One region of the Enterobacter sp. 3U4 genome, then DNA from elsewhere that is predicted to be linked to it. Evidence: predicted binding sites of a transcription regulator. Region 1 holds the regulator's gene; each other region holds the start of a gene.
What was found. Region 1 encodes PhoB, which activates phosphate uptake and scavenging genes when phosphate is short. Its sites were predicted from a motif close to CTGTCATAAAACTGNCNNAT; they were not measured.
Positions count from the first base shown of each region.

Region 2: a site for PhoB is predicted at 1,174-1,193, ahead of pstS (phosphate ABC transporter substrate-binding protein PstS). Genes of this name have one in related genera too.
Region 3: a site for PhoB is predicted at 1,708-1,727, ahead of kdgR (DNA-binding transcriptional regulator KdgR). Genes of this name have one in related genera too.
Region 4: a site for PhoB is predicted at 1,676-1,695, ahead of uvrB (excinuclease ABC subunit UvrB). Genes of this name have one in related genera too.

Region 1 covers NZ_CP136665.1:2,989,672-2,992,807, reverse strand. Annotated here, with positions in the region: gene sbcD (exonuclease subunit SbcD) at 1-988, opposite strand, end outside; gene phoB (phosphate response regulator transcription factor PhoB) at 1,176-1,865, shown strand; gene phoR (phosphate regulon sensor histidine kinase PhoR) at 1,887-3,136, shown strand, end outside.
Region 2 covers NZ_CP136665.1:4,040,744-4,043,879, reverse strand. Annotated here, with positions in the region: gene glmS (glutamine--fructose-6-phosphate transaminase (isomerizing)) at 1-959, shown strand, start outside; gene pstS (phosphate ABC transporter substrate-binding protein PstS) at 1,281-2,321, shown strand; gene pstC (phosphate ABC transporter permease PstC) at 2,450-3,136, shown strand, end outside.
Region 3 covers NZ_CP136665.1:1,165,251-1,168,386, forward strand. Annotated here, with positions in the region: gene htpX (protease HtpX) at 1-215, shown strand, start outside; gene RVY89_RS05495 (MFS transporter) at 266-1,639, opposite strand; gene kdgR (DNA-binding transcriptional regulator KdgR) at 1,819-2,610, shown strand; gene RVY89_RS05505 (YobH family protein) at 2,676-2,915, opposite strand; gene mgrB (PhoP/PhoQ regulatory lipoprotein MgrB) at 3,077-3,136, shown strand, end outside.
Region 4 covers NZ_CP136665.1:2,565,120-2,568,255, reverse strand. Annotated here, with positions in the region: gene bioD (dethiobiotin synthase) at 1-510, shown strand, start outside; gene RVY89_RS12255 (ABC transporter ATP-binding protein) at 473-1,195, opposite strand; gene uvrB (excinuclease ABC subunit UvrB) at 1,948-3,136, shown strand, end outside.

The DNA of each region.
Region 1 (3,136 bases):
CCTCCGTCAGCGCCTGAATTTTGCGCTGCATATCGTGCAGGTAGTCATCGGTGGTGATTTCGATATCCAGCCAGACGGGGGGATCTTGTTCGGCACCGCGCCACTGTTCCAGCTGGGCGGTGATGGCATCCAAATCGCCTTTCAGCACCGCCAGCGGCTGGGTGACAGGTACTTCCAGCGTCTCGACGGCGCGGAGTTTTCCCTCGCTGAAGCTCACCAGATGCACGGATTTGGCTTTGCCCGTTTCGTCAAAGCTGAGCGAAATAGGGGAGCCGCAGTAGCGGATGTGCTCGCTGCCGCCAATAACCTGCGCGCGGTGGATATGCCCGAGCGCAATGTAGTCGGCTGGCGGGAAGTTCTGCGCCGGAAAGGCGTCCAGCGTGCCGATATAGATGTCACGTACGGCGTCACTTTTACTGGCCCCGACTGTGGTGAGATGCCCGGTCGCAATCACCGGAATCGGCTGGTCGCCGCGCAGGGCGCAGGCATCGGCATGCTGCTGGTGATAATAGTCGGTGATGGCCTGCAAGAGATGCTGCTGCTTTTCAGCGCCCGATAGCCCCGCCTGGCTTTGCACGATGTCGCGCGGCCGTAAAAACGGTATCGGACACAGCACCGCCCCAGGCGACCCGTCGCGTTTTTTCAGGATTTGCGGGGCGTGCCCGGCGCTGGCGACGACGGTGGTATTGAGAAACGCCAGGATGTCGCGGGATTCATTCAGCGTCGCGACGGAATCGTGGTTGCCGGCGACTATCACCAGATGACAGCCGGTTTGCTGCAGATTCACCACGAAGCGGTTATATAGCTCGCGCGCATAGCTCGGCGGCGAGCCGGTATCAAAGATGTCACCCGCCACAATAATCGCGTCCACCTCGTGCGTCCGGGCCGTTTCCAGCAGCCAGCCCAGGAACGCTTCATGTTCAGCCGCACGGCTTTTGCTGTAAAAATTTTGACCCAGATGCCAGTCCGAGGTGTGAAGTATGCGCATAGCTGATCCGTGGCAAAAAAGAGAAAGCAGGATTATAAACGTTCAGAGAAGGGAAAATAACCGCTGTAATAAAACAACAGTTTGCCCGTTAACGTGGTACTGTTTTTCATAAATCTGTCATAAATCTGACGCATAATGGCGCCGAATTACAAACTTGTAACGTAAATAAGATAAGACAGGGCAAAGTATGGCGAGACGTATTCTGGTCGTAGAAGATGAAGCTCCAATTCGTGAAATGGTGTGCTTCGTGCTCGAACAAAATGGCTTCCAGCCGGTTGAAGCTGAAGATTATGACAGCGCAGTGAACCAGCTGAATGAACCCTGGCCCGATCTGATTCTGCTGGACTGGATGTTGCCCGGCGGCTCCGGACTGCAGTTTATCAAACACCTGAAGCGTGAAGCGCTGACCCGCGATATTCCGGTTGTGATGCTTACGGCGCGCGGAGAAGAAGAGGATCGCGTGCGCGGTCTGGAAACCGGCGCGGACGATTACATTACCAAACCGTTCTCCCCTAAAGAGCTGGTGGCCCGCATTAAAGCCGTAATGCGCCGCATCTCGCCGATGGCGGTGGAAGAGGTGATCGAAATGCAGGGACTGAGCCTTGATCCTACGTCTCACCGCGTGATGACCGGTGAAAATCCCCTCGATATGGGCCCTACCGAATTTAAACTCCTGCACTTCTTTATGACCCACCCGGAACGCGTGTACAGCCGCGAGCAGTTGCTGAATAACGTCTGGGGAACTAACGTGTATGTCGAAGACCGGACGGTTGACGTACATATTCGCCGCCTGCGAAAAGCACTGGAACTGAGCGGCCACGATCGCATGGTGCAGACGGTCCGCGGCACGGGTTATCGTTTTTCTACCCGTTTCTGAACAATGACAGGAGTGTGACGCGTGCTGGAACGTCTGTCATGGAAAAGGCTCGTCTTTGAACTGATCTTATGCTGTATTCCGGCCTTCATTCTGGGGGCCTTTCTTGGACACCTGCCGTGGTTTCTGCTGGCGTCGGTCACCGGGCTGCTCATCTGGCATTTCTGGAACCTGCTGCGCCTCTCATGGTGGCTGTGGGTTGACCGAAGCATGACGCCGCCGCCGGGAAGCGGCAGCTGGGAGCCGCTGCTGTACGGTTTGCATCAGATGCAGATGCGTAATAAAAAGCGCCGCCGCGAGCTGGGAAGCCTGATTAAGCGTTTTCGCAGCGGTGCGGAGTCGCTGCCGGATGCCGTGATTCTGACGACCGAAGAAGGGACGATCTTCTGGTGTAACGGCCTGGCGCAGCAGCTGCTGGGCCTGCGCTGGCCTGATGATAATGGACAGAATATCCTCAACCTTCTGCGTTATCCCGAGTTCACGCTGTACCTTAAAAAGCGTGACTTCACACGCCCGCACAATCTCAAGCTCAATAATGGTCGCCATCTGGAGATCCGCGTGATGCCCTACAGCGATAAGCAGTGGCTGATGGTGGCGCGCGATGTTACCCAGATGCACCAGCTGGAAGGGGCGCGTCGCAACTTCTTCGCCAACGTCAGCCACGAACTGCGAACCCCGTTGACCGTGCTGCAGGGCTACCTGGAGATGATGCAGGAGCAAACGCTGGAAGGCGCGCCGCGTGAAAAAGCGCTGCACACCATGCGCGAGCAAACGCACCGGATGGAAGGCCTGGTGAAGCAGCTGCTGACGCTCTCGAAGATTGAAGCGGCGCCAACGCTCGCGCTGAATGACACCATTGATGTCCCGATGATGCTGCGGCTCGTGGAGCGTGAAGCGCAGACGTTAAGCCACAAAAAGCATCACCTGACCTTTGACGTCGACAACACGCTGAAGGTGCTGGGCAGCGAAGATGAGCTGCGCAGCGCCATTTCCAACCTGGTGTATAACGCGGTGAATCATACGCCGGAGGGGACGGATATCGTGGTGCGCTGGCACCATGCCCCAACGGGGGCCGAGTTTAGCGTGGAGGATAATGGGCCGGGGATCGCGCCGGAGCATATTCCGCGTCTGACCGAGCGCTTCTACCGTGTGGATAAAGCGCGATCCCGGCAGACGGGCGGAAGCGGCCTGGGGCTGGCAATTGTGAAACACGCGGTCAATCACCATGAAAGCCGTCTCGATATTCATAGTACCCTGGGCAAGGGAACCCGCTT
Region 2 (3,136 bases), 1.1 Mb from region 1:
GCAAGGTTGAGCACATTCAGATCGTGGCCTGCGGCACGTCTTACAACTCCGGTATGGTCTCTCGCTACTGGTTTGAATCCCTGGCGGGCGTGCCGTGCGATGTGGAAATTGCGTCTGAATTCCGCTATCGCAAATCTGCGGTGCGTCGTAACAGCCTGATGATCACCCTTTCCCAGTCTGGCGAAACGGCAGATACCCTGGCCGCGCTGCGTCTCTCTAAAGAGCTGGGCTACCTGGGCTCTCTGGCCATCTGTAACGTCCCGGGCTCTTCTCTGGTGCGTGAATCCGATCTGGCGCTGATGACCAAAGCGGGTACCGAAATCGGCGTCGCCTCCACTAAAGCATTTACCACTCAGCTGACCGTTCTGCTGATGCTGGTGGCTAAGCTGGCGCGTCTGAAAGGCGAAGATGCTTCCGTTGAGCACGACATCGTTCACGGTCTGCAGGCGCTGCCGAGCCGTATTGAGCAGATGCTGTCTCAGGACAAACGCATCGAAGCGCTGGCGGAAGATTTCTCTGACAAGCATCACGCCCTGTTCCTGGGTCGTGGCGATCAGTATCCGATTGCGCTGGAAGGCGCGCTGAAGCTGAAAGAGATCTCCTACATTCACGCTGAAGCCTATGCGGCAGGCGAGCTGAAACACGGCCCGCTGGCGCTGATTGACGCGGATATGCCGGTCATCGTTGTGGCACCAAACAACGAACTGCTGGAAAAACTGAAATCTAACATCGAAGAAGTGCGCGCCCGCGGTGGTGTTCTGTATGTCTTCGCCGATAAAGATGCCGGTTTTGTCAGCAATGACAACATGCACATCATCGAGATGCCGCATGTGGAAGAAGTGATTGCACCTATCTTCTACACCGTTCCGCTGCAGCTGCTGGCCTATCACGTTGCGCTGATCAAAGGCACCGACGTTGACCAGCCGCGTAACCTGGCGAAGTCTGTCACCGTAGAATAATCCCTTCAGGCTCCACCTTCGGGTGGAGCTTTTTTATCCCGCCCGGTTTGTTTTTCATCATTCCTTTCTCGTTTTTAATAATGACAATTTGTCATCTTCAGCTACTTTTTTCAGTGTCACATAAAGAAAATATTTCTGAAAACGTCTTGTCATAAAAGTGGCTAACCAGATGAAAAATAAGCTTTCTTTTGCTGGTTTTTAAGTGAAATTTCCATTGTCATAAAACTGTCATAATTCGTACATTTATCTGTCACCTGTTTGTCCTATTTTGCTCATCGTAGCCACTAAACAACGATTTACGAAAATCTTGCAGGAGACATTATGAAAGTTATGCGTACCACTGTCGCAACTGTTGTCGCCGCGACCTTATCTCTGAGCGCGTTCTCTGTATTTGCAGAAGCAAGCCTGACTGGCGCTGGTGCAACCTTCCCTGCGCCGGTGTATGCCAAATGGGCGGATACCTACCAGAAAGAAACCGGTAACAAGGTTAACTATCAGGGTATCGGCTCCTCCGGTGGCGTGAAACAAATTACCGCGAACACGGTTGATTTCGGCGCATCAGATGCTCCGCTGTCTGATGACAAGCTGGCTCAGGAAGGCCTGTTCCAGTTCCCTACCGTGATCGGTGGCGTGGTTCTGGCCATCAACCTGCCGGGCGTGAAGTCGGGCGAGCTGGTGCTGGACGGCAAAACGCTGGGTGACATCTACCTGGGCAAAATCAAAAAATGGGATGACGAAGCGATCGCTAAACTCAACCCAGGCCTGAAGCTGCCTTCTCAGAACATCGCCGTGGTTCGCCGCGCGGATGGTTCCGGTACCTCTTTCGTGTTCACCAGCTACCTGGCAAAAGTGAACGAAGAGTGGAAATCTAAAGTCGGCTCCGGCTCTACCGTTAACTGGCCAACCGGTCTGGGCGGTAAAGGTAACGACGGTATCGCCGCGTTCGTACAGCGTCTGCCTGGCTCCATCGGCTACGTAGAGTATGCGTACGCGAAGCAGAACAATCTGTCCTACACCAAACTGGTTTCAGCCGACGGCAAACCGGTTAGCCCGACCGAAGAGAACTTTGCTAACGCCGCGAAAGGCGCTGACTGGAGCAAATCCTTCGCGCAGGATCTGACTAACCAGAAAGGCGAAGGTGCATGGCCAATCACCTCTACCACCTTCATCCTGGTGCACAAAGAGCAGAAGAAACCTGAGCAGGGCGCTGAAGTGCTGAAGTTCTTCGACTGGGCATACAAAAACGGCGGCAAGCAGGCTAACGCCCTGGATTACGCCACCCTGCCAGACAACGTGGTTGAACAGATTCGCGCTGCATGGAAAACCAACGTAAAAGACAGCAGCGGTAAAGCGCTGTACTAACAGGATATATTTAACGAAGATGGCGGGTGGCGCTGCGCTTACCCGCCCTACGGTTTAAGCTGTAGGCCCGGTAAGCGTTAGCGCCACCGGGCATATTCGTAAAAACGTCTCAAACAGAAGAGTAATTTATGGCTGCAACCAAGCCTGCATTTAACCCTCCGGGTAAAAAAGGTGACATGATATTCAGCGCGCTGGTAAAACTGGCTGCGCTGATTGTGCTATTGCTGCTGGGCGGCATTATAGTGTCTCTGATTTTCTCCTCATGGCCGAGCATCCAGAAATTCGGTTTCTCCTTCCTGTGGACCAAAGAGTGGGACGCACCGAACGACATCTACGGTGCTCTGGTGCCGATCTACGGCACGCTGGTGACCTCGTTCATCGCCCTGCTGATTGCGGTTCCGGTGAGCTTTGGTATTGCCCTGTTCCTGACGGAGCTGGCGCCGGGCTGGCTGCGACGCCCGCTGGGTATTGCCATCGAACTGCTGGCGGCTATACCGAGTATCGTCTACGGCATGTGGGGCCTGTTCATCTTTGCGCCGCTGTTCGCCACGTACTTCCAGGAACCGGTGGGTAATGTTCTCTCTGCCATTCCGTTTGTGGGGGCCCTGTTCTCTGGCCCGGCTTTCGGTATCGGCATTCTGGCGGCAGGTGTGATCCTCGCCATCATGATTATTCCTTACATTGCGGCGGTTATGCGCGATGTCTTCGAACAAACGCCGGTGATGATGAAAGAGTCGGCCTACGGCATCGGCTGTACCACCTGGGAAGTTATCTGGCGCATTGTCCTTCCGTTCACCAAAAATGGAGTGATCGGG
Region 3 (3,136 bases), 1.8 Mb from region 1:
TCCACGCGGATGCCGGCTCTGCGAAGCTGGTTGGTCGTGAGAAGATGATTGCCGCGCTGCAGCGTCTGAAAACCAGCTACGAGCCGCAGGAAGCGAACAGCATGATGGCCTTCTGCATTAACGGTAAATCCAAATCGCTGAGCGAGCTGTTTATGTCTCACCCGCCGCTGGATAAACGTATCGAAGCGCTGCGCAGTGGGGAATACCTGAAGTAACGCTAAGAACGCTAATAAGCCGGGCAGGAGTACACTCCGCCCGGCTTTTTTTATGCCTGAACCCTGGGCTGGGTAACCCGCAGGCCGCTGACGACCGCCGCGACGGAGGCAAGGGCACCCGCGGTGAGAAGCGCAATGTGGTTACCGTTTTGCCCGGCGAGGTTAAACATCAGGGCGACCAGCGCCGCACCGCTGCTTTGTCCCAGAAGGCGCGCGGTCCCCAGCATGCCGCTGGCACCTCCGCTGCGATGGCGCGGCGCGACGGTGATAATGGTGTGATTGTTAGGGGACTGGAACAGGCCAAACCCCGCGCCGCACAGGATCATGCGCCAGATGATGTCCAAATCGGTTGGCGATGACGGTAGCAGAGCCAGCGCGAAAAGGCCTGTCGCCATCACCGCCAGCCCCAACGCTCCCAATAAACCGGCATGAACGCGTTCAATTAAATAACCTGCCAGCGGTGCCATCACCATCGTCGCCAGCGGCCAGGGGGTGAGCAGCAGCCCGGTTTCCACTTCTGAACGGCCAACTACGCTCTGCAGGAAGAAGGGCAGAGAAACCAGGGCCAGCATCTGGGCGCAAAACGAGCAAACGGACGTGCAAATGGAGAGGGAAAAGAGGGGAATACGCAGCAGATCGACCGGCAGCAAAGGAACGGGCAGGGTGAGCTGGCGGCGTACAAAGAAGAAGCCGATTGCCAGCAGGGCGATGAGCTCCGCGGCGGTAAGCATCAGAGATTGTCCCTGCGCAAAGCCGCTCAGCGCCGTAATCAGCAGGCCAAAGGTCAGGGCATTCATCACCGCACTCGCCACGTCGAAGCGCGGCATGCTGCTCTTGGGACCGTTAGCGGGAAGAAAGCGCAGGGCAAAGAAGATGGCGACGATACCCAGCGGCACGTTAATGGCGAACAGCCATTGCCATGACGCAACGGAGAGGATCGCCGCCGCTATCGTTGGCCCGGCGGCAGAAGAGACGGCGACAATAAACGAGTTTATCCCCATTCCGCGCCCCAGATGACGCTGCGGATAAATCAAGCGGATCAACGCCGTGTTTACGCTCATCAGCGCCGCGCCGCCAAAACCCTGCGCAATACGCGCAAGCGTCAGGGTATGCAGTGAATCTGAAAGGGCGCATAACAAGGACGTGAAGGTGAAAACCACCAGACCGCACTGATACACCCGGCGGTAGCCGAACATATCGCCCAGAAAAGAGAACGAGAGCAGGGAAATCACAATCGCAATCTGATAGGCGTTAACAATCCATATCGAACTGGCGGGAGAGGCGTGCAGGTCGCTGGCAATGGTTGGCAGGGCGACGTTCGCGATTGCGCCGTCAAGGACGGCCATTGATATACCGATAATGATGGTCGCTATAGCGCCATACCGCTGGGGTAAAGGCAGGCCATCGGAAAGGTTTTTTTCCATTAGGATTAAAAAAGCTCAGCGTGAAATTATTCTCAGGGTAACTATTTTAGCATTGTTACAGCCGCGATATGTCGCAGATTTGTAACGAAGTAAACGCGGATTGATTGCAGGTGACATGACGGGAACTTATAATAAAAACCGGTTCTGATTTTTATAAAACACTCTCTATGAGGTGGTAAATGGCTATTGCGGATTTGGATAAACAGCCAGATTCTGTTTCTTCCGTGCTGAAGGTGTTTGGCATCTTACAGGCGCTGGGAGAAGAGCGTGAAATAGGTATTACAGAGTTGTCGCAGCGCGTGATGATGTCAAAAAGCACCGTGTATCGCTTTTTGCAAACCATGAAGTCGCTGGGTTACGTTGCCCAGGAAGGCGAATCTGAAAAATACTCTCTGACGCTGAAGCTGTTTGAGCTGGGTGCCCGTGCGCTACAGAATGTTGACCTGATCCGCAGCGCTGATATTCAGATGCGTGAAATCTCTCGCCTGACCAAAGAGACCATCCATCTCGGCGCACTGGATGAAGACAGCATTGTTTACATCCATAAAATCGACTCCATGTACAATCTGCGCATGTATTCGCGCATTGGTCGTCGCAACCCGCTCTACAGTACCGCCATTGGTAAGGTTCTGCTGGCGTGGCGCGATCGTGAGGAAGTGAAGCAGATCCTCGAAGGCGTGGAATACAAACGCAGCACGGAACGAACCATTACCAGCACGGACGCGCTGCTTACAGTGCTCGACCGCGTGCGCGAGCAGGGGTATGGCGAAGATAACGAGGAGCAGGAAGAAGGGCTGCGCTGCATCGGCGTTCCGGTATTTGACCGCTTTGGCGTGGTGATCGCGGGCTTGAGTATCTCCTTCCCGACCTTACGCTTCTCCGAAGAGCGTCTGCATGAGTATGTGGCTATTCTGCACACTGCCGCACGTAAAATTTCCGAGCAGATGGGGTATCACGACTACCCGTTTTAATCCCTGCTGGCAGAAAAAACGCCGCATCTGATGCGGCGTTTTTTGTTTGTCATTCACCAGGCTGATTAGCCATTATCAATGACGACGGATGTTTTACGCAGTACAGGGCATTGGGTTAAGCCAACGATCCCGCTGTCAGTATGCAGATACTGGGCAGTGCTCATTCCTTGTGCTGTTAAATATTTACACTGAATGCCTAGCCCGGCTGCGTTTTCGGTGCTCCCCACGAGCACGCCATAGCCTGTTAACAGAAGGCCAATCCAGACAAGGGCCAGCGCAATAATTGTTCGAATAATGAATCGCATCATTACCTCTTTTATCGTTGTTATCGTAATGCTAGCGTAAAGTGTTTACGCGATGAAACAAGTGCAGGATTCTTAAAAAAAGCGCGATGGAGGCACAGTTAGTCCTTGTTTAAGATAAGCGTGATAATCTCGTTACATCAGGTCCTTAGACGGAGTGTGGAGTGAAAAAAATACGCTGGGTAATTCTGATTATCGTGCTGATAGCGTGCGTGGTGTTATGG
Region 4 (3,136 bases), 420 kb from region 1:
CGTGAGCTTGCCTATTCCGCGGTGAATCCGTACACCTTTGCCGAGCCGACCTCGCCGCACATTATCAGCGCTGACGAAGGTCGTCCGATTGATTTTGCCGTGCTGTCTGCCGGATTGCGGACGCTGGAAAGTCAGGCCGACTGGGTGCTGGTGGAAGGGGCCGGCGGCTGGTTTACGCCGCTTTCAGACACGCAGACGTTTGCTGACTGGGTGCAGGCCGAGCAGCTTCCGGTCATTCTTGTCGTCGGCGTCAAGCTGGGCTGTATCAATCACGCCATGTTGACCGCGCAGGCCGTACAGCAGGCCGGACTGCGTCTGGCGGGCTGGATAGCCAACGACGTGGTTGCGCCGGGTAAACGCCATCAGGAGTACCTGGCGACGCTCAGGCGTGTCCTTCCCGCGCCGTGCCTCGGGGCGATTCCCTGGCTTGCTGACGGCGCGGAAAATGCCGAAACCGGACGTTATCTCGATCTCAGCGTTTTGCTTCCCGCGACATCCAGTGAGCGATAAGCTCATCATCCAGTTCGTTAACGTGGCCCTGAGCCACGTTACGCCCGCGATAGAGCATGCAGAAACGGTCCGCCACCCGACGGATAAACGACAGCTGCTGCTCCGCTAATAGCACCGTCATACCCAGCTCCCGGTTTAATCGCCCCAGCAGCTGCACCAGCTTCTGGGCAACGCTGTGCCCCGCGCCGTGAAGGGGTTCATCCAGGATCAGCAGGTGAGGGCGGTTCACCAGCGCATTAGCCAGCGCCAGCTGATACTGGTGGTCCGGAGAGAGCGTGTTGGCGCGGGTTTGTCGCACCCCATAGAGCGCGGGAAACAGATCGTAAACGTCATTTTTCGCCTCAGGGTTAGGTTTCCCCGTCGCCCGCATGGCGATATGCAGGTTCTCCTCAATCGTTAGCTGAGAGAAGATCCGCCTGTCCTGCGAGACATAGCCAATCCCTGGCCCGGGGCGCTGTTCTGACGGCGGGTTGAGCAAATCGCGCGGCGGCGCGCCCGCCTCATACCAGATGATGCTGCCGCTTTCGACGGGCACTTTCCCGGCGATGCAATTCATGAGGGTGGTTTTACCCATGCCCGGCAGGCCAACGACGCCTGTACACATCCCTTGCGGAAAATCTAAATCCACATTCCATAGCGTATGTTGACTTCCGTAAAACTGATTCACTGCACGCAGACTCAACATCTTTCTCTCCTTAAAAATGTGTGTAGGTGAGGCTCGGGTTTGAATCTGCAAAACCCCTGCCACAAAGCGGAAAGTGATTAAAAAAGCGACTTTTTTAGGAATAAGTCACAGAAGCGTGGCGGATAAAAAGCGGGATTGCACATCGACGGTGCCAGCGGTGGTGAGTTGTGGTGCAGAGCCCGAAATGGTGAAAATGTGAGCAGGATCGCATCGGTTGGTTATGAATGACGCAACTGTTAATCAGCAAAAAATAGCTATAAAAATTTTTTGCCGCCGTCTCGTGGGAAAATCCGGGAATTTGCGGAGCGCCAGTCTGCATGGGCTGGAAGCAGTTATCCACTATTCCTGTGGATAACCATGTGCATTAGAGTTAGAAAACACGCGATAAGCGAGAGAGGACGCGGCTTACGCCCAAATTGACGCGAAACGCGGCTTTAGAAAATATCGTTTAATTTTTAATTGCTTAGATAAAAGCAATTCCCGTCATGAAACTGTCACCGGTTGCCACAAAACTATCATTACCTGGCTTGACAAATGTTAAAAAAGAAAAAGTTCTGGGGATAACCTGACCTGACTGGTGTTTTATGTTGTCACAGTCCAAATTTTGGTCGCTCTCGCGCTAATCATTCAGGCGCTACTCTAAATATCCTGACATGCTACTGGTTTTTCATCCAGTGTTTTTTACTGGCATTCCTGGCAACAAGGAGTAAAATTACTCACCTGCCGCTTATAACGTCATCAGGTTGTCGCCCATGAGTAAACCGTTCAAATTGAATTCTGCTTTCCGTCCGTCTGGCGATCAGCCTGAGGCGATCCGTCGTCTGGAAGAGGGGCTGGAAGATGGGCTGGCGCACCAGACGCTGCTGGGGGTAACCGGCTCGGGTAAAACTTTTACCATCGCCAACGTGATTGCGGATCTCCAGCGCCCCACGATGGTGCTGGCGCCCAACAAAACCCTGGCCGCGCAGCTTTACGGCGAGATGAAAGAGTTCTTCCCGGAAAACGCGGTGGAGTATTTCGTCTCCTACTACGATTACTACCAGCCTGAAGCCTATGTGCCGAGCTCTGACACCTTCATTGAAAAAGATGCCTCAGTGAACGAACACATCGAGCAGATGCGACTGTCGGCCACTAAGGCGCTTCTGGAGCGTCGTGACGTGATCGTTGTCGCCTCGGTTTCCGCGATCTACGGTCTGGGCGATCCGGATCTCTATCTCAAGATGATGCTGCACCTGACGCAGGGGATGATCATCGACCAGCGGGCGATTTTACGTCGTCTGGCGGAGCTGCAGTACACCCGCAACGATCAGGCCTTCCAGCGTGGTACGTTCCGCGTGCGCGGCGAAGTGATCGACATCTTCCCGGCAGAATCGGACGATATGGCGCTGCGCGTCGAGCTGTTTGACGAGGAGGTTGAACGCCTGTCGCTCTTCGACCCGCTGACCGGACACGTTGAGTCGGTGATCCAGCGCTTCACCATCTACCCGAAAACGCACTACGTGACGCCGCGCGAGCGTATCGTGCAGGCGATGGAAGAGATCAAAGTGGAGCTGGCCGAGCGCCGTAAGGTGCTGCTGGCGAACAATAAGCTGCTCGAAGAGCAGCGCCTTAGCCAGCGTACCCAGTTCGATCTGGAGATGATGAACGAGCTGGGCTACTGTTCCGGCATCGAAAACTACTCGCGCTTCCTCTCCGGGCGCGGGCCGGGCGAGCCGCCGCCAACGCTGTTTGATTACCTTCCGGCAGACGGTTTGCTGGTGATCGATGAGTCCCACGTCACGATCCCGCAGATCGGCGGGATGTACCGCGGTGACCGTGCGCGTAAAGAGACGCTGGTGGAGTACGGATTCCGCCTGCCGTCGGCGCTGGATAACCGTCCGATGAAGTTTGAAGAGTTTGAGGCGCTGGCGCCGCAAACCATTTACGTCTCGGCCACGCCGG